2 regions of the Micromonospora sp. NPDC049044 genome follow, and region 2 is predicted to be linked to the other one. Evidence: riboswitches for the same ligand, from Rfam matches in the RefSeq annotation. Region 2 holds a riboswitch; the other holds the start of a gene.
The links. A riboswitch is a leader RNA that binds a small molecule or an ion and turns the genes downstream of it on or off. The one in region 2 is predicted to bind thiamine pyrophosphate.
Positions count from the first base shown of each region.

Region 1: another riboswitch for thiamine pyrophosphate. It lies ahead of AB0B85_RS23380 (ECF transporter S component); the one in region 2 lies ahead of thiE (thiamine phosphate synthase).

Region 1 covers NZ_JBEZFA010000030.1:40,120-50,220, reverse strand. Annotated here, with positions in the region: gene AB0B85_RS23405 (acyl-CoA dehydrogenase family protein) at 1-169, opposite strand, end outside; gene AB0B85_RS23400 (DUF6328 family protein) at 273-776, opposite strand; gene AB0B85_RS23395 (SIS domain-containing protein) at 945-1,694, opposite strand; gene AB0B85_RS23390 (AAC(3) family N-acetyltransferase) at 1,691-2,497, opposite strand; gene AB0B85_RS23385 (alpha/beta fold hydrolase) at 2,527-3,357, opposite strand; TPP riboswitch at 3,464-3,568, shown strand; gene AB0B85_RS23380 (ECF transporter S component) at 3,644-4,237, shown strand; gene AB0B85_RS23375 (ABC transporter ATP-binding protein) at 4,350-5,780, shown strand; gene AB0B85_RS23370 (energy-coupling factor transporter transmembrane component T) at 5,777-6,577, shown strand; gene AB0B85_RS23365 (hypothetical protein) at 6,847-7,233, opposite strand; partial or broken gene AB0B85_RS23360 (MTH1187 family thiamine-binding protein) at 7,525-7,822, shown strand; gene gndA (NADP-dependent phosphogluconate dehydrogenase) at 7,927-9,369, shown strand; gene AB0B85_RS23350 (pirin family protein) at 9,584-10,101, opposite strand, start outside.
Region 2 covers NZ_JBEZFA010000067.1:989-11,089, forward strand. Annotated here, with positions in the region: partial or broken gene AB0B85_RS32645 (ThuA domain-containing protein) at 1-3,948, opposite strand, end outside; TPP riboswitch at 4,259-4,368, shown strand; gene thiE (thiamine phosphate synthase) at 4,363-4,989, shown strand; gene thiO (glycine oxidase ThiO) at 4,986-6,143, shown strand; gene thiS (sulfur carrier protein ThiS) at 6,134-6,334, shown strand; gene AB0B85_RS32665 (thiazole synthase) at 6,331-7,110, shown strand; gene AB0B85_RS32670 (thiamine phosphate synthase) at 7,107-7,787, shown strand; gene thiD (bifunctional hydroxymethylpyrimidine kinase/phosphomethylpyrimidine kinase) at 7,784-8,569, shown strand; gene thiC (phosphomethylpyrimidine synthase ThiC) at 8,587-10,101, shown strand, end outside.

The DNA of each region.
Region 1 (10,101 bases), on a different contig from region 2:
TGGGCCGGTCCCAGGAGGACTCGCGAGCGGCCTCGGCGACCCGCCGGGCCTCCTTCTCGGAGACCTGCCCGGCCTCCGTCGGCAGCGGTGCGGCGGCACCGACGGTCTGCGGTGTGGTTTCGGAATCCGGCCCGTCCGGTGCTTGTCGACCGTCCTGTGTCGTGGTCACGGCTGCCCCCTCGAACCTCGGTGCGGCTGCTCGGTGTGTGCGACTACCGTCACGCTACCCCCGGGTGTTACCCAGGGGTAGCGCTCGGTGGAGAACCGCTCGATCAGCGGCCGGCGACCTCGTCCGGGTCGTCGTCCTCGTCGTCGATGTCGTCCTCACCCCAGCTGCGGCGGGCGAACGGCAGGGCAACCCAGAACGTCAGGAACCAGAGCCCGGTCAGCGCGCTGAGCACGAAGGCGATCGGCCGGTCCAGCACGAAGTCGGTGATCAGCAGCACCGCGCTGACCATGGAGATGAGCATGAAGGCGAGACCGCCGGTGGCCATCCGGTGCGCGAAGCGCACCAGCTCCGGCTTGCGCCCCTGCCGGAACAACGCCCTGTGGAACGCCACCGGCGAAATGATCATCGCGGTGGCGGCGGCCGCCGCGAGCAGCGCGACGATGTAGACGTCCCGCTGGAACTCACTGGTCCGGGTGAACCCGTTGCTGAACGGCAGGGTGAGCAGGAAGGCGAAGAGGATCTGCACGCCCGTCTGTGCGACCCGCAACTCCTGCAACAGGTCGGCGAAATTTCGCTGCCAACGCTGCTTCTCGGTCTCCTTGGACACGCGCTACCTCCGGTGCGACGGTACTGCCGACGGTCCCGGCCGCCGGCAGCAACGCCAATGCCCCACCCGGCTGAGCGCGAAACAAGTTCACGACATCCGCTGTTCATCACCGGTTCACACCGCACCGGCCGGCTGGGTGGATGCCGGACGATGTCGGCCGCCCCAGGGTCAGGACCCGCGTCGGATCCGACCGGCGTACCGGGCCTCCAGCTCCGTGTTGTGCGCGTCGCCGTCCGGGATGTTCGCCGACAGGTAGACCGGTGGCCGTTCCCCCGCCGCCAGCAGCCGGGCCACCACCTCCACAGTCACCTGCTGGGCCAGCAGCGCCGCGGTGATCGAGGAGACCGCGCCGACCGCGCCGCCGCCGGGCAGCGGCAGCGTCGCGTCACCGTACGGAGCACCGTTGTCGAGGACGACGTCGGCGAGGTCGGCGAGCTTGCGCCCGGACGGGTGCCGGGAGGTCATCCGGCCCGAGTGCTGCGCGGAGGTGATCGCCACCAAGGCGTGGCCGCGTTGCTTGACCAGGGTGGCGAACTCCACCATCGCGCCGTTGACCCCGGAGTTCGAGGCGAGCACGAAGACGTCGGCGGGCCGCACCGGCGCCAGCTCGTAGAGCCGGTGCGCGACCGCCGGGTCCCGCTCCAGCAGCGGGCCGAGCCGCTCGGCCGGTTCGCCGCCGATCAGCACCAGGTCACGCAGCGCGATCCGGTTGGTCGGCACCAGCCCTCCGGCCCGGCCGGCGATCTCCATGGCGAGCGCCTCGGAGTGCCCGGTGCCGAACGCGTGCACCACCCCGTCGGCCTGGACGGCGTCGGCGATCAGGTCGGCGGCCCGCCCCACCGCCTCCCGCTGGCTGGCTGCCACCCTGCCGATCGTCTCGGTCACCACGGCCAGGTAGGCCTCGGCACTCACCGTCATGCGTCCTCCGTCGTCCGGTTCTGGTCCAGCCAGCGCACCGCGAAGTCGACAGCCGCGCGCTGGCGCATCAACCTGCCGGTCCCGGTGCCGACCGACCCGGTGCGAACCGCCCCGGTGGCCTCCAGGTCCGCGCCCAACGCGGCGAAGTCGTCCGCGTCGAGCCGGACGTCCTGCCACCACACCCACTCCCGGCCGCCGTCGCCGGTCCGCACCGCGGCGCCGACCCGCTCGCGGGGCGAACCCCGGCGACGGTACTCGGCCAGGTGCAGCGAGGTGCTCACGGAATGGTCCACGCCGAGCAGCAGGATGTCGGCGTCCAGGTCGTAGAGCCGGGCCAGCGGGGAGCTCTCACCGAGCATGTCGGCCAAGCCGTGACCGGCCACCACCTGCTCGGCGGCCGGGCCGAGCGCGGCGAACGACACGTGCGGATGCGAGCTGCGCAGGGCACCGGGCCAGCCGCGAACCGTCTCGGCGACCGCGCCCATGTGCCGGCTCGGGGTCACCGCCGGGTCGAAGCCCGGCATCTCGGCGCGGATCAGCGGCCACCAGTCCATCGGCACCGGCGGTCTGCGCCACTGCGCGGGATCGCTGTTCTCCGGTGTGTGGGTGGGCACGACGATCGTGCCGTCCGGACCGAGCGCGTCACGCAGGGCCAGCACCACCGCGTGCGGACCACCGCTGATGAATCCCAGCGGACGGAGGCCGGCGTGCACCAGCAGCGTCGCGCCGGGGCGTACGCCCAGCAGGCGTAGTTGCGCGGCGATCGAGCGGCGGCTGCCCGGCCCGCTGCCGTCCGTCGTCATGATGGCCCTCCCCTGCTGACCCGCACGACTCAGGCCGTTGCGCTGACTCGGGCCAGGATCGCCTCGGCGAGCGGGCCCGGGGCCGCGTCCGGGATCCAGTGGCTCACACCGGCCAGTTGCACGAAGCGGTAGTCCCCGGTGACGTTCGCCGCACACGCCTCGGCGGCGGTCCGGCCGATGGCGACGTCCCGGCCACTCCAGACGTAGGTGGTGGGCACCGTGACCGGGCCGACGCCGGCCAGGTCGGCGCGGGACATCGCCCGGTACCAGTTCAGGGCGGCGGTGAGCGCCCCCGGCTCGCGCATCGGGGCGGCGTATCGGTCCACCCGCGGTCCGTCGCCCACTCCGCCGAGCAGCTTGCGCAGCGCTGCCGCGTGCCACGCCAGCAGCACCTTCTCCGCCGTGCCCGGCTTGCGGAACAGGGTGATGTACGACGACCGGGCCTTCTGCTGGGCATCGTTTCTCAGGGCGTACGCCATGGCGGCCGGATGCGGCACCGACACCGCGGTCAGCGTGCGGACCCGGTCGGGGCGCCCGGCGGCGACCGCCCAGGCCACTATCGCGCCCCAGTCGTGGCCGACCAGGTGCACGGCGTCCAGCCCCAGGGCGTCGAGCACCGCCACCACGTCGGCGACCAGTTCGGGGATCCGGTAGTCGGCCACCGCCGTCGGCCGCGCGCCGGGCGAGTAGCCGCGCTGGTCCAACGCGTACGTGCGCAGGCCGGCCGCGTGCAGGGCGGGCGCCACGTCGTCCCATTCGCCGCTGTGCTGGGGGAAGCCGTGCAGCAGCAGGACGGGTACGCCGTCCGACGGACCGCCGGCGGTTACCTCGAACGTGAGACCTCGCGCGTCGACCCGCATGATCGTCAGCCTACCCAGCCCGCGTCCGGCTGGCCGCCCGGCGAGCTGCACGGAAGCCCTGCTGGGCCGGCACCCCTTGTCGGTGTTAGCGTCATCGAGACAACTTCACATCCGACAGGGGAGCGCACAGCGCTGAGAGTGCGGGCACGCCCGCAGACCCTCGAACCTGATCTGGGTAATGCCAGCGCAGGGAGTTCGGTCGACCTCCAGCCGCGCCGCCGTCCGGTGCCACCGGACGCGCGGCGTGCGTCTTCTCCTGGTTCGCACGCAGAACTGGGAGCAACACATGAAATCGAGCATCGACACCGGCCGCTGGCGGACCATCGACATCGTGGTCGCCTCGGTGATCGCTGTCGCCTTCGGCGTCATCTTCTGGGCCTGGGGCCTGGTCTGGAGCGCCACCGAGGGTGCGTTCGCGTTCTTCCCACCGGCGCAGACGCTGCTCTACGGCGTGTGGCTGATGCCGGCCGTGATCGGCGGCCTGGTCATCCGCAAGCCCGGCGCGGCGCTCTACTGCGAGACGGTGGCCGCTGTCCTCTCCGCGCTGCTGGGCAGCCAGTGGGCCGGCACGGTGATCCCGCAGGGCATCGTGCAGGGAATCGGCGCCGAGCTGGCGTTCGCCGCCTTCCGCTACCGGTCGTACCGGCTGCCGACGGCGATGCTGGCCGGCGCGCTCACCGGTCTCAGCGCCGCGCTTTTCGACTTCTTCATCTGGAACGTCGACTACGCGTTGGTCGACTACCGCATCCCGTATGCGCTGATCACCATCGTCAGCGCCACCGTGATCGCCGGCGCCGGCGGCTGGCTGCTGACCCAGGCCCTGGCCAGAACCGGTGTCCTGGACCGCTTCCCGGTAGCCCGCGACCGGGCCCTGATCTAACCCGGCCCACTCGTGTCGATCATGAGGTTGACGGGCGGGTGGATCTTCAGAACCACCGTCAACCTCATGATCGACCGTGCAGGGTGGAGCCCGAGGGATGGGAGGGGGTCGGGTGGGCGCGGTGGTCCTGCGCGGGTTCGGGTGGCGGCACGCCGGGCGGCGGGCCTGGGCTCTGCGCGGCGTTGACCTCCGGGTCGAGGCTGGGGAGCGGGTACTGCTGCTGGGGCCCTCCGGGGCCGGTAAGAGCACCCTGCTCAGCGCACTGGCGGGGCTGCTGCCCGACGATTCCGGCGAGCAGGAGGGCATCGTCGAGATCGACGGTCTGGACCCACGCAAAGGACGGGAACGGGTCGGCATCGTCTTCCAGGACCCGGAAACCCAGCTGGTGATGGCGCGCTGCGGCGACGACGTCGCGTTCGGGCTGGAAAACCGTGGCGTACCGACCGACGAGATCTGGCCCCGGGTGGACGAGGCGCTGCACCGGGTCGGCTTTCCGTACCCCCGGGATCGCCGCACCGCCGCCCTCTCCGGCGGCGAGCAGCAACGCCTGGCCCTGGCCGGTGCGCTTGCGCTGCGTCCCGAACTGCTGCTGCTCGACGAGCCGACCGCCAACCTCGATCCGGCCGGGGCCGACCTGGTCCGCCAGGCGGTGGCCGGCGCGCTGCACGCCGACACCACGCTGATCCTGGTCGAGCACCGGGTCGCCGAGGCGCTGCCCCTGGTCGACCGGGTGGTGGTCCTGGAACCGGGCGGCGGGGTGCGGGCGGACGGCACCCCCGATGCGGTCTTCGCCGCCCACGGTGCCGCGCTGGCCGCCGAGGGGGTCTGGGTGCCCGGTCACCCCGTCCCCTCCCGGCCGGCCACCGCCGCGCCGGGCGACCTGTTGCTCACCGCCGACCGGCTCGGCCTGCCGCCCCGGCTGAGCCACACCGACCTTGCGGTACGCGCCGGTGAGGCACTCGCCGTACGCGGACCCAACGGCGCCGGCAAGTCCACCCTGGCGTTGCTGCTCGGCGGGTTGCTCAAGCCGGGCGCCGGACGGGTCACCGCATCCGTCGAGCTGGCCGGCGCCGACCACCGCACTCCCCCGCACCGCTGGCGGGCTCCCGCACTCGCCCGCCGGATCGGGTCGGTCTTCCAGGATCCGGAGCACCAGTTCGTCACAAGCACCGTCTTCGACGAGTTGGCGCTCGGCCCGCGCCGGACCGGTCAACCCGAGACTGCCGTCAAGGAGACAGTGACCGGGCTGCTGGAACGGCTGCGACTGGTCCGCCTCGCCGCGGCCAACCCGTACACCCTCTCCGGCGGGGAGGCGCGGCGGCTGAGCGTGGCGACCGCCCTGGCCACCGCGCCCCGCCTGCTGATCTGCGACGAGCCCACCTTCGGTCAGGACCGGCGGACCTGGCGGGAGCTCGTCGATCTCCTCGCCGACCTCCGCGACGCCGGGCACGGCGTGGTCGCGGTCACCCACGACGCGGACTTCGTGGCCGCGCTCGCCGACCGAACCGTCACCCTGCGACGCGCCCCGGACCACACCCGATGATCACCATCGAGCCGATCGCCGCGCCCGGTGCGCCGTTGGCCCGCCGCAACCCGGTGGCGAAGGTCGCCGCGGCGCTGGTCTTCTCCTTCACCCTGCTCGCCACCCTGGACCCACTGGCTCCGGCGATCGCCATCGCCCTCGAACTCGCCGTGCTGCCGCTGTTCGGCATCGGCTACCTGATGCTGGCCCGGCGGGCCTGGCCGCTGCTGCTCAGCGCCGCCGGCATCCTGGTCACCCTGGTGCTGTTCGCCGCCGACCGGTCCGGCCGGGTCCTCCTGGACGCGGGACCGGTACTGGTGACCACCGGCGTGCTGCTCACCGCCCTCGGGCTGGTGCTGCGCGTCTTCGCGGTGGCCCTGCCCGGTGTGATCGTCTTCGCGACCACCGACCCCACCGACCTGGCCGACGCGTTGATCCAGAACGCCAGGGCGCCAGCCCGGTTCGCCATCGGGGCACTCGCCGCGTTTCGTCTGGTGCCGCTGCTCGGTCAGGAGTGGCAGATGATCAGCATGGCCCGCCGTGCGCGCGGCGTGGACGCGGGACGCAACCCGCTCGCGAAGCTGCGCCTGTTCGCCTCCACCGCGTTCGCGCTGCTCGTCGGGGCGATCCGCCGGGGCACCCGGCTGGCCGTCGCGATGGACGCCCGCGGCTTCGACGCCGGCACGCCCCGGACCGTGGCCCGCCACCAACGCTTCACCCGCGCCGACGCGCTGCTCATCGCCGGGTCCGCCGTGCTGGCCGGCGCCGCCCTCACGACAAGCATCCTGGTCGGCACGTTCCGCCCCCTGATCGGCTGAGCCCTCCGCCGGGCGCCCGCACGACGCCGACTCGCCCGGCACACGCCGCCCGCTGCTCGCCGCCCGCCCGCTGTCCGCAGCCCGCGCCACCCCGCGCGCCGTTCGCCGCCCCGCGCATCCTTCGCCGCCCCGCGCGTCCTTCGCTGTCCTCGGGCAAGATCGGCACAACATCAGGGATGTTGTGGTCTCGTCGGCGACCGAGGCCACTACATCCCTGATGTTGCTGTCACCCTCCGGCGCCTCCAGCGTGATGGGATGGCGCGGATCGGTCAGCTGCGGCGGAAGGCGTAGCGGCGGGTCTGGCCGGCCTGCTGGCCGCGACCGCCGCCGCCCGAGCGGTTGCCGCCACCCTGCGGCGGACCGGCCGTCGGTGCCGGCGGTCGCCCGGCTGTCTTCGGCAGACCTTCCACCGGCGGCGCGTCGACCGCCACCGGCACGTCGACCGGCAACGCCAACGCGTTGTCGACCGCCGCAGGCACGTCGACCGGCAACGCCAACGCGTCCGGGACGGCCGCCGCCGGCAGCGCCGGCTCGATCGGTTCGACGGCGAGGTCGGGGCGGGTGGGCGGGTGCGGGCCGCGTTCGGCCGCCGGGTCGATGCCGAGCGGCGTCGCACGGGGGGTACGGGACTTCTTCGGATTGCGCCTGGCAGGCATCCGGGCCTCCTTCGGTGCCGACCGGCTCGGCCGGTCCCGCGTCTCGGCGGCCGGTCGGATCGGCTGGTGACCGCCGCGGCGCGACGGTCGAACGGGAGAGAGACTGCTCACCGGGGGTCGGGTCGCGCCAGCGCCGCCGAACTGCGGGTGGGATGCGGGACGCCCGGGAGCGCACGGACCGCGACGCGGGGCGGCGGGCCGGCTCGGAGAAGGGGCGTCAGTAGCGCATGCCCGCACACTATCGGCTGGTCGTTCGTCGGCGCAGTCGATTTTCCTGGCACCATCGACGGCATGCTTATCGCGTTCTCGGTAACCCCGCTCGGTGTCGGTGAGTCCGTCGGTGACCTGGTCGCCGAGGCGGTACGCGTTCCGCGACTCGGGCCTGCCCAACCGCACCGACGCCATGTTCACCACGATCGAGGGTGAGTGGGACGAGGTGATGGCGGTCGTCAAGCGGGCGGTCGACGTGGTTGCCGCGCAGGCGCCCCGGGTGAGCGTGGTGCTCAAGGCCGACGTCCGCCCGGGGGTGACGGACGCGCTCACCGCGAAGGTGGCTCATGTGGAGGATCGTCTGGCCCGGCAAAGCTGAGCATCATTTGCCGATAACCGGCTGTCGAGACGACATGCCCACGTTTCGCCGCACCGCGATACGGTCCAAGCACGGAAGTTCGACGGCGAGAGGTGGCGGCACGAATGGCTGAGCAGGCGACGGCGCAGATCGGTGTGACCGGGTTGGCGGTGATGGGCCGGAATCTGGCCCGCAACCTGGCCCGCAACGGCTTCACGGTGGCGGTGCACAACCGGACGCCGGCGCGTACCCGGAGCCTGATCGCCGAGCACGGCGACGAGGGCACGTTCGTGCCCGGCGAGACGATGGCTGACTTCGTGGCGTCGCTGGAACGGCCCCGCGCGGTGATCGTGATGGTCAAGGCGGGTGCGCCCACCGACGCGGTGATCGACGAGTTGGTGCCGCTGCTGGAGGAGGGCGACATCATCGTCGACTGCGGCAACGCCCACTTCGCCGACACCCGTCGTCGGGAGGAGGCGCTGCGCGCGCAGGGGCTGCACTTCAGTGGCACCGGCGTCTCCGGTGGCGAGGAGGGCGCGCTGCTCGGGCCGAGCATCATGCCCGGCGGCTCCGCCGAGTCGTATGCCAAGCTCGGGCCGATGTTCGAGAAGATCGCCGCCCAGGTGGACGGCGTGTCGTGCTGCATGCACGTCGGTCCGGACGGCGCCGGGCACTTCGTCAAGATGGTGCACAACGGCATCGAGTACGCCGACATGCAGCTCATCGCCGAGGCGTACGACCTGCTCCGGGCCGGTCTGGGCGCGAAGCCGGCGGAGATCGCGGAGATCTTCCGCGACTGGAACGGCGGCGAGTTGGAGTCGTTCCTCATCGAGATCACCGCCGATGTGCTCGCGCACACCGACGCGGCGACGGGCCGTCCGTTCGTCGACATCGTGCAGGACCGGGCCGAGCAGAAGGGCACCGGCCGCTGGACCGTGCAGAGCGCCCTTGACCTGGGCATTCCGATCACCGGGATCGCCGAGGCGACCTTCGCCCGCTCGCTCTCCGGGCACGTCGACCAGCGCGAGGCGGCCCGGCGGGCGTTCCCGGACTCGGGTGAGCAGTGGCAGGTCGCCGACCGGGACGCGTTCGTCGAGGACGTCCGCCGGGCGCTGCTCGCTTCCAAGATCGTCGCGTACGCGCAGGGCTTCGACCACATCCGCGCCGGCAGCCAGGAGTTCGACTGGGACATCGACCTCGGCGGCACGGCCACGATCTGGCGGGGCGGCTGCATCATCCGAGCCCGCTTCCTGGACCGGATCCGCGAGGCGTACGACGAGAAGCCTGACCTGCCGACGCTGCTGGTGGCGCCGTACTTCGCCGAGGCCGTCGCCGCTGGCGTGCCGAGCTGGCGGCGGGTGGTGGCCGACGCGACCAGGGCGGGTGTGCCGACGCCGGCGTTCTCCTCGTCGTTGGCGTATTTCGACGCGCTGCGCGCCGAGCGCCTGCCCGCCGCGTTGATCCAGGGCCTGCGGGACAATTTCGGCGCGCACACCTACCAGCGGGTGGACCGCGAGGGCTCGTTCCACACCACCTGGGCCGGCGACAAGACCGAGTCCCCGGCGTAAACAACCCAGGGCCGACGGCCCGCACCGCAACCCACGGCCCACGGCCCACGGCCCACGGCCCACGGCCCACGGCCCACGGCCCACGGCCCACGGCAAGATCGTGCTCGATCCCTGATGTAGTGGCCTCCCGATGATGGGAGGCCACTACATCCATGTTGCGGCACGATCATGGGAGACGGCGCGGCACGGGAGACGGCGGATGCGCGGGCGCCCGTCAGTTGATCGTGGCGTGCATCTCCCAGACGAGGATCTCGGCCGGTTCGTCGGCGGTGACCCGCCGGCCGCCGGTCATGGTGAGGCGAGCCGCGTCGCCGGTGCCGAGCGGGCCACTGCCCTCCAGGGTCACCGTGCCGTTGGGCACGTAGACGTGCACGTACGGCGCGTCGGGGATGGTGACCTCCGCACCGGGGGTGAGCCGGGCGGCGTGCAGGGTCGCGTACCGGTTGCGGATCCGGATCGCGGACGCACCGTCGTAGCGGTCCATCCCGGAGGCGATCGGCACCAGGCCGCCCCGGAGGAGTTCGTCCTCGATCTCCAGCTGCTCGTAGCCGGGGTCGACGCCCTGTTCGTCGGGGAGCACCCACATCTGCACGAAGTGGACCGGGTCGGTGTGCGGTTCCTGGTTGTCGAGTCGCCAGGCGTCGTTCTTCTCCGAGTGCAGGATGCCGGTGCCGGCGCTCATCCGCTGAGCCAGGCCCGGGTAGATCACCCCGGAGTGGCCGGTGGAGTCCT
Region 2 (10,101 bases):
CGCGGCCGAACGGCCGACCGGGGTGAACGTCTGCCCGTCGCCGGAGAACGCGGCGGTCAGGTTCGTCCCGTCGCTGGTGATCCGCAGGTACACGGTGTCACCCGCCGGTGCGTCGGCGGCGTCCGCAGCCTCGTTGCGCGGCGTGGCGGCCGTCTCGGAGATGAACTCCACCCGGCGGCTGCCGTTGTAGAGCAGGTCGACCTTGGCGTAGTTGTCGTCGTCGCCGTACACCAGCAGGCCGGCCTGCTGGTAGTTGGCAGTCACCGGAAGCGTGACCTTGGTGGTCATCTCCCAGGCACCGGTCGGCGCCGCCTGGAGCACCAGGTTGGTGGCGTCGTTGCGGGCACCGTAGAGGTCACCCACCGAGGTGGGCAGCTTCAGCGCACCGCCGCTGAGCGAGTAGAGCTGGTTCTCCCGGACCACAGTGGTCCACCGGCTCTTGTCCAGCGTGTTGCCGTTGAAGTCGTCCGAACGCGCCCCGAGGCAGGACGTGTCCGGCGCGTTCACCCGCACCGGCACCGCGGCGTACGCCTTGGCACCCTTGCTGTCGGTCACCGTGAGGGTGGCCGTGAAGGCTCCCACGCTGGTGTACGTGTGGCTGGCGTCCACTGTGGTCGCCGTGCCGCCGTCACCGAAGTCCCAGGCGTACGTCAGTGGGGTGTCGCCCTCGGCGTCGGTGGCAGTGCCGTCGAACGCGACGGTGACCGGTGCGGTGCCGGTGGCCGGGGTGGCCGTGGCACTGACCACCGGCGGCGCGTTCTCGGTGACACCGCGGCCGACGAAGTCCATCCAGTTGACGTTGAACAGCGAACCCGCTCCGCCGTTCGGGTCGCGGGCCACGAAGAACAGCGAACCGCTCGCGGCACCGGTGACCGGCGCGCTCACGTCCGTGTACGTCTGCCACGCCCCGGTCGACGGCACGACTGCCGTGGCGACCACCGGTCCGTCGACAGCACCGGCGTGGACCTCGATCCGACCGCCAGCGGCGGCCGACGCGGCCCGGAACCGGATCTCGGTGATGTTGGTCAGGTTCGCCGGAGCGACCGACCACCAGTCACCGTCCTCGATGAACGCGATGCTCTGGCCGCCACCCGCGGTGTCGGCCCCGGCCTCCCGCTGCACGCCGGCGTCGCCGCCGCCGGTGCTCACCGGGGTACGCCCGGTGGCGGTGAAGTACTCGGCCTGCTTCTGCTTGGGCTGGAGGACCTCGATCTGCCGGCCGGTGAGCGCACCGGAACCGCCGGCACCACCCTCGTCGGTGTAGGTGGCCTCGAAGACCGCGAAGACGTTCGCCTCGGCGCCGTGCCCGGAGGCGAGCGACGTCTGGACGGTGCCGGTGCAGCCGGTGTGCTGCTCAAGCGGGTGGGCGTGCTCGTCGTGACCGAGCAGCACCTGGAGGTTCACCTTGGCGCAGTCGATCTGCCCGTCCTCCGGGTCGGTCACCTTGACCGTGTAACGGACCTGGTCACCCCAGTTGAAGAAGCCACCGTCCGGCGGGAACTCGATGGTCACCGTCGGTGCGGTGTTGCCCACGGTGACCGGCACGTTCGCCACCGCGGTACGGCCCTTCGGGTTGGTCACGGTGAGCTGGGCGGTGTAGTTGCCCGCCGTCGCGTAGGTGTGCGTCGGGTTCGCCTCGGTGGAGGTCTGCCCGTCGCCGAAGGCCCAGGCGTAGGTGAGCGCGCCACCGTCCGGGTCCCGGGAGCCGGCGCTGGAGAAGGTGACGGTCAACGGCGCCGGACCCGAGGTCGGGTTGGCGGACGCCGCAGCGATCGGCGCACGGTCACCGGCGGTGTAGTCGATCCGGTAGACGCCGGAGTTGTCGTTGTTGCCGCCGAAGCCGCTGCCCCACTCGATCAGGTACAACGCGCCGTCCGGGCCGAACTCGAAGTCCATCGGCCGGATCATGCTCATGCCGGTGAGCAACTGGTTGATGTCCACAAGTGACTTGCCGTCGGCGCTCACCTGCATCGTGTACATCTTGTTCTGGTTCCACTCGCCGAGCAGCGCCTTGCCGTCGTAGTAGGCCGGCCACTTGCGGGTGGAGTTGAGGTTGGCGTCGTACCGGTAGACCGGACCGCCCATCGGCGCGCCGCCGCCACCGATCTCCGGGTACCGCGCGTCACCGGCGTAGCCGTAGTCGACGGTGGCCGGGACGACAGGTGGGAGGTTGGTCAGGCCGGTGTTGTTCGGCGAGTTGTTCACCGGCGCGGCGCAGTCGAACTTCGGGCCGCTCGGGCCGGACGGGAACGTGTAGTCGTTGTAGGCCTCGTTCGTCCCGGTGCAGTACGGCCAGCCGTAGTTGCCGGGGGTCACGATGTTCCACTCGACCAGACCGCGGGGGCCCCGGTCCGGGTTGTTGGAGTTGGCGTCCGGTCCGTAGTCACCGACGTACAGCGTGTTGGTCTTCGGGTCGGTGCCGATCCGGAACGGGTTGCGGAAGCCCATCGCGTAGATCTCGGGACGGGTCTTCTCGGTGCCCGGCGCGAAGAGGTTGCCGCTCGGGACGGTGTACGTCCCGTCGTCCTCCGGGTGGATCCGGAGCACCTTGCCGCGCAGGTCGTTGGTGTTGGCCGAGGTGCGCTGCGAGTCGTAGTCCTGGCGGCCCGGCCGCTCGTCGAGCGGCGAGTACGAGTTCGACTCGAACGGGTTGGTGTTGTCACCGGTGGCCAGATAGAGGTTGCCGGCGCTGTCGAAGGTCATGCTGCCGCCCGCGTGGCAGCAGGTGTTGCGCTGCGTGTCGACCCGCAGGACCTGCTTCTCGCTGGCCGGGTCGATGGTGTCGCCGGTCACCGTGAACCGGGACAGCAGGTTGCGGGTGACGCCGTCGTTCGGCGCGTAGTACAGGTACACCCACTTGTTGGTGGCGAAGTCCGGGTCGAGCCGGATGCCGATCAGACCGTCCTCGTTGCCGGTGAAGACGTCCAGGTCGACGGCGGTGACGGTGCTGCCGGTGTCCGGCTTCACGATCTGCACGCGACCGTCGCGCTCGATGTAGAAGACCCGCCCGTCGGGGGCGATGTCCAACTCCATCGGGTTGCTGGTGTTGCTGTCCAGCGTGACCTTCTCGAAGTTCGAGGTCTTCGAGGCGCCGCAGTCGGCGTCCTCGACACCGGCCGCGGTCCGGATGCCGCCGAGCAGGTGGGACAGGAACTCGGGCTCGGCGTACGACTCCCGGGTGTGTCCACCGCCGGTGTACCAGGAGCGACCGCCGTCGAAGTCCTGACACCAGGAGGTCGGGTGGTCGGCGCCCATCGCGCCGGCGCCCGGGGTGTAGCTCTTCTCGTCCAGGCTGGCCAGCACGTGGACGTCCGGCCGGGGGTTGGTCTGGAAGTTGTACCACTCGTCGAACCGGGACCAGCGGTCCGGCAGCTCGGCCGTGGACGGGTGGGCGTGGTCCTCCACCTTGACCGTGGCCTGCTGGTTCTGCGGGTGGTTGGCGAAGTACGCGCCGACCAGGTCGCCGTACCAGGCCCAGCTGTACTCGGTGTCCGAGGCGGCGTGGATGCCGACGTAACCGCCGCCGGCCTTCACGTAGCGCTCGAACGCCGCCTGCTGCTCGGCGTTGAGGACGTCACCGGTGGTGGAGAGCCAGATCACGGCCTTGTACTTCGCCAGGTTGGCGTCGCTGAACGCGGCGCCGTCCTCAGTGGTGTCCACAGTGAAGCCGTTGTCGGCGCCCAGCTGTTGGATCGCGGCGACACCGGTGGGGATGGAGTCGTGCCGGAAGGCGGCGGTCTTGGAGAAGACCAGGACCGAGAAGGGTTCCTCGGCGGCCTTCTTGGGCATCTTCGGTGCTACCTGGGTGACCGGGGTTTTGGCCGCTGCCTCCCGTGGGGGGACCTGTGCGGCGGCCTGCGCGGGCGTGCCGAGCAGGGTCGTCGAGGCGAGGGCGAGGGAGATGAGGGTCGCGGTGATGGGTACGCGGGCACGACGAGAACGGGACACGCCGCCTCCTGTGTCGTAGTGACAGAGCTCGCGGGAGTCGGCTCGCCGAAGGCCCTCCCTGATGGAGCCGGTGGTCACACCCCGTCAGGGTGCCCCACCGGCATTTTGTCGAATCGCTGAACAAATTAATTCGGCTGGTTCAATGTCCGGCAAGGTGCCGGCGGGTAACGGTTCTGTAACGGCAGGCGACATTCCGAACAGGACCGTATGAACCGCCCCACAGATCTAGCTCGATCTGGTGCGTTCCGGCCCGCCGGTCGCCGCCGAACCTCGCCTTGGCAGACCGACGGATCTGTCGTACGGTGACACGCAAGTAACCCACGGGAGCCCGGTGTACCGGGCTGAGAGGGGGGCTGACAGCCCCCGACCGTCGAACCTGATCCGGATAATGCCGGCGCAGGGAGGAGAGTTGCCGTGCCGTCCCTGGGGCGACTGCATCTGATCACCGACACCCGACCCGGTCGGGACCCGCTCACAGTGGTCCGGGCCGCCCTCACGGTGGCCCGCGCCGACCTGGTGGTGCAGGTCCGGGTCGAGGACTCCGCCACCGACCGCGAGGCGTACGACCTGGCCCGGCGGGTGTTGGCGCTCTGCCTGTCGTACGACGCGACCTGCCTGGTGAACGACCGGTTGCACGTGGCGCTGGCGGTGGGCGCGGCCGGCGGACACGTCGGAGCGGACGACCTGCCGGTCTCCGCAGCCCGTCGGGTGCTCGGCCCCACAGGTGTGCTGGGCGCCACCGCCCGCGCGCCGCAGACGGCGAGCGAGGCCGTCGCGGCGGGAGCCACCTACCTGGGCGTCGGTCCCTGCCATCCCACGAGCACCAAGCCCGGCCTGCCGGAACCGATCGGACCGGCCGGGGTCCGCGCGGTCGCCGACGCCGTGGACGTGCCGGTCATCGCGATCGGTGGCGTGACCGCCGCTCGGGTGCCGCAGCTGCGGGCCGCCGGGGCGTACGGGGTGGCGGTGGTCGGCGCGGTGTCCGCCGCCGCCGACCCGGCGCAGGCGACCGCCGCACTTGTCGAGGCTCTGACGTGCTGACCGGCCGGTCCCCGTCGGCGCCATCGATCGACCGGGCCCGGCCGGACGTGGCGGTGGTCGGGGCTGGGCCGATCGGGCTGGCGATCGCCTGGCGCTGCGCAGCCCGGGGGCTGCGGGTGGTGGTGCACGATCCGGCACCCGGCTCGGGGGCGTCTGCGGTGGCCGCCGGCATGCTCGCCCCGGTCGCCGAGGCGTACTTCGGTGAGCGGCAACTTACCGACCTGTTGCTGGCGTCCGCCGCGCGCTGGCCGGGGTTCGCCGCCGAACTGGCAGCAGCGGGCGGCGCCGACATCGGCTACCGGACCGAGGGCACCCTGCTTATCGGGTTGACCGGCGACGACCTGGCCGAGGCGGGTCGGCTCTGGGCGTACCAGCAGGGATTGGGTCTGCCGGTGACCCGGTTGCGCCCCAGCGACCTGCGCGAGCGTGAGCCGGCGCTCGCCCCGCGGGTGCGTGGCGGCGCGCTCGCGCCCACCGACCACCAGGTCGACCCCCGACTGCTGGTGCCGGCGCTGCGCACCGCCGCGCAGCGGGCCGGCGCGGTGCTGGTGCCGCGGGCGGTCGCGCGGCTGTCCGATGTGGACGCCCGGATCACAGTGGTCGCCGCCGGCTGCGGGTCCGCAGCACTCACCGGCCTGCCGGTGCGGCCGGTGAAGGGCCAGATCCTCCGGCTCCGCGCGCCCGACGGTGTCGCGCCGGGCTTCCGGCACGTGCTCCGGGGGTACGCCGACGGCGAGCCCGTCTACCTGGTGCCCCGAGCCGACGGCGAGGTGGTGCTCGGCGCGACTGTCGAGGAACTGTCGGACACCACAGTCACCGCCGGTGCCGTGCAACGGCTGCTCCGCGCCGGGGTGGACCTGCTGCCCGAGCTGGCCGAGTACGACCTGGTCGAGGCGGTCGCCGGACTGCGCCCGGGAACCCCTGACAACGCCCCGATCCTCGGGCCACTGCCCGGCCGGCCGGACGTGCTCGCCGCCACCGGCCATCACCGGCACGGCATCGTGCTCACCCCGATCACCGCCGACCTGATCGCGGATCTGGTGTGCACCGGCGTACCCGATCCGCTGCTCGCGCCCTTCCGGCCGGACCGGTTCGCCGGCACGGTGACCGGCGGCGAACCCGAACCGACAACGAAGGGGGACCTGTGGAGTTGACAGTGAACGGGGCCGGACGAAGCCTCCCGGGTGAGGTGTCGGTCGCCGAGCTGGTCCGGGCCGTCGCCCCGCAACCGCGCGGGGTGGCCGTCGCGGTAAACGGCGAGGTGGTGCCCCGGGCGGGATGGGCGACCACGGCGCTGCGCGACGGCGACCGCGTCGAGGTGCTGACCGCCGCGCAGGGCGGGTGAGCGGCGTGTCGTTCGCGCTGGGCGGGGAGATGTTCACCTCGCGGCTGATCCTCGGCACCGGTGGTGCCGCCAACCTGCACGTGCTGGAGCAGGCGATCCGGGCGTCCGGCACCGAGCTGGTCACAGTGGCCCTACGCCGGGTGGACACCGCCCCGGGCACCGCCGGCGGGCTGCTCGACCTGCTGGACCGCTGCGGGGTACGGCTGCTGCCCAACACCGCCGGCTGCCACACCGCGACCGAGGCGGTGAAGGTGGCCCGGCTGGCCCGGGACGCGTTCGACACCGACTGGGTCAAGCTGGAGGTGATCGGCGACGAGCGGACCCTGCTGCCCGACGGGGTGGAGCTGCTCCGCGCCGCCGAGGAGTTGGTCGCCGACGGCTTCACCGTGCTGCCGTACACGAGTGACGACCCGGTGCTCGCCCGCCGGCTCGCCGACGTGGGCTGTGCCGCGGTGATGCCGGCCGGCTCCCCGATCGGCTCGGGGCTCGGCATCGGCAACCCGCACCACATCCGGCTCATCCGGCAGGGCGTCGACGTGCCGGTGATCCTCGACGCCGGCATCGGCACCGCCTCCGACGCGGCCCTGGCCATGGAGTTGGGCTGCGACGGGGTGCTGCTGGCCAGCGCGGTGACCCGGGCCGCGGACCCGGTGGCGATGGCCACCGCGATGCGGTACGCGGTCGAGGCGGGCCGGCTCGCGGCCGGCGCCGGACGGATCGCCAGGCGCTTCCACGCGCTCGCCTCCACCCCGGACGAGGGGAGACCTGACCTGTGACCCCGCCATCAGGTGTTGTCGTGCTCACCGACCGGCTTGTCGCCCGGGGTGCGCTCGACGAGGTCGTGGCGGCGGCGGTGGCCGGGGGAGTGCGCTGGGTGGTGCTGCGGGAGAAGGACCTGCCCCGCGTCGAGCGCGCCGCCCTCGCCGCCGACCTGCGCGCGATCCTCGCCGACGTCTGCGGAACCCTTGTCGTGGCCGGTGCCGACCCACTCGGCGGCGACGCCGTCCACCTGCCCGCCGCCGGCCCGTACCCGCCGCCGACCCACGGCCTGGTCGGCCGCTCCTGCCACGGCGAGTACGAGCTGACCCGCCTGACCACCGAGCACTTCGCCACCATCTCCCCGATCTGGCCCACGAAGACGAAACCGGGCTACGGCCCGGCCCTGGGCACCGATGGGCTGCGCACACTGGTCGAGGCCAGCCCCGTGCCGCTGCTGGCCCTCGGCGGAGTCGAGACCCCGGACCAGGTGACCGCCTGCGTCCACGCGGGAGCCGCCGGGGTGGCCGTACTGGGCGCGATCATGCGAGCCGAAGACCCGCGTGCGACAGCCGCCGCCTTGGCCAGCGCCTATGTCGAGGCGGTCACCCCTGAGCTGCCTCAAGTCGGCGCGGAGTCAGCCAGGCCCCCACGACGGGGGCAGCCCCAAACCGCAACCAAAGGCCAGGAAAAATGACCCCGCAAACACTGCTGACCATCGCCGGCTCAGACTCCGGCGGCGGCGCGGGCATCCAGGCCGACCTCAAGGTCTTCGCGGCGCTCGGCGCGTACGGCACGAGCGTCCTCACCGCGGTCACCGCGCAGAACACCAGGGGTGTCGACGCCGTGCTGCCGCTGCCGCCGCGCACTGTCGCCGAGCAGCTGGAGAGCGTACTCACGGATTTCACAGTGCGCGCGGTGAAGACGGGGATGCTCGGCACCCCGGCGGTCGCCGACGCGGTGGCCGAGGCCGCCCGCGACGGTCGGCTGCCGCAACTCGTCGTCGATCCGGTGCTCGTTGCCACAAGCGGACACCGGCTCGGCGTGGTGGACGCGGTGCAGCGGCTGCTGCCGTACGCCCGGGTGGCGACGCCGAACTGCGCGGAGGCCGCGGCCATCACCGGACGCCCGGTGGACGACGTGGCCGCGATGGTGGTGGCCGCCGAGGCCCTCGCGGCCGGCGGCCCGGAGTACGTAGTGGTCACCGGCGGCGACCTGGGCGGCGACGAGGCGGTCGACGTGCTGCACGGCGGCGGAGTGACAACGCTGCTGCGCGCTGCCCGGGTGGACACCCGGCACACCCACGGCACCGGGTGTTCGTTCTCGGCGGCGATCGCCGTGCGCCTCGCGCTCGGCGATCCGGTGCCGGCGGCGGTGGAGACCGCCAAGGAGTACGTGCTCCGCGCGCTGACCGGCGCGCGGGGTTGGGCGCTGGGCGCGGGTCGGGGACCGCTGGACCACTTCGGTTGGTCCGCTTGATCACCAGGGAGGCTGTCATGCAGGCACGAGGCAAGGTGTACGTCGAGGGTTCGCGGCCCGATGTCCGGGTGCCGTTCGCGGAGGTGAAGCTGACCGGGGACCATCCGCCGGTGCGGCTCTACGACACCTCCGGCCCGGGGTCGGACCCGTCTGTCGGGTTGCCCGCGCTGCGGGGACCGTGGATCGCCGAGCGCGGCGACGTGGCCCCCGTGCGGGGCGCGGGCACGCCGCTGGCCGGGGTGGGCAATCGTCGGCCAACCCAGTTGGCGTACGCGCGGGCCGGTGTGGTGACGCCGGAGATGGAGTTCGTGGCGATCCGGGAGAACGTCGAGCCGGAGCTGGTCCGGACCGAGATCGCCGCCGGTCGGGCGGTGCTGCCGCTCAACGTGAACCACCCGGAGTGCGAGCCGGCGATCATCGGCAAGGCGTTCCTGGTCAAGGTGAACGCCAACATCGGCACCTCGGCGGTCAGCTCGTCGGTCGCCGAGGAGGTGGAGAAGCTGACCTGGGCCACCCGGTGGGGCGCGGACACCGTGATGGACCTCTCCACCGGCAAGCGGATCCACGAGACCCGTGAGGCGATCGTGCGGAATTCGCCGGTGCCGATCGGGACGGTTCCGATCTACCAGGCCCTCGAGAAGGTCGGCGGCGACCCGGTGAAGCTGAGCTGGGAGGTGTTCCGGGAGACCGTCATCGAGCAGGCCGAGCAGGGCGTGGACTACATGACTGTGCACGCCGGGGTGCTGTTGCCGTACGTGCCGTTGGCCGTGGACCGGGTCACCGGGATCGTCTCCCGGGGCGGCTCGATCATGGCGGCCTGGTGCCTGGCCCACCACGAGGAGAACTTCCTCTACACCAACTTCGCCGAGCTGTGTGCGATCTTCGCGCGCTACGACGTGACGTTCTCCCTCGGTGACGGGCTGCGTCCCGGCTCGATCGCCGATGCCAACGACGAGGCGCAGTTCGCCGAGTTGCGCACCCTCGGTGAGCTGACGACCGTCGCCTGGGAGCACGACGTGCAGGTGATGATCGAGGGTCCGGGGCACGTACCCATGCACAAGATCAAGGAGAACGTGGACCTTCAGCAGGAGTGGTGCCACGAGGCGCCCTTCTACACGCTCGGCCCGCTGACCACCGACATCGCCCCGGCGTACGACCACATCACCTCGGCGATCGGCGCCGCGATGATCGGCATGTTCGGCACCGCCATGCTCTGCTACGTCACGCCGAAGGAGCACCTCGGCCTGCCCGACCGGGACGACGTGAAGGCGGGCGTGATCGCGTACAAGATCGCGGCGCACGCGGCGGACCTGGCCAAGGGCCACCCCGGCGCGCAGGACTGGGACGACGCCCTGTCCAAGGCACGGTTCGAGTTCCGCTGGGAGGACCAGTTCAACCTCTCGTTGGACCCGGAGACGGCGCGCTCGTACCACGACGCGACGCTGCCGGCCGAGCCGGCGAAGACGGCCCACTTCTGCTCGATGTGTGGCCCGAAGTTCTGCTCCATGAAGATCACCCAGGAGCTCAAGGAG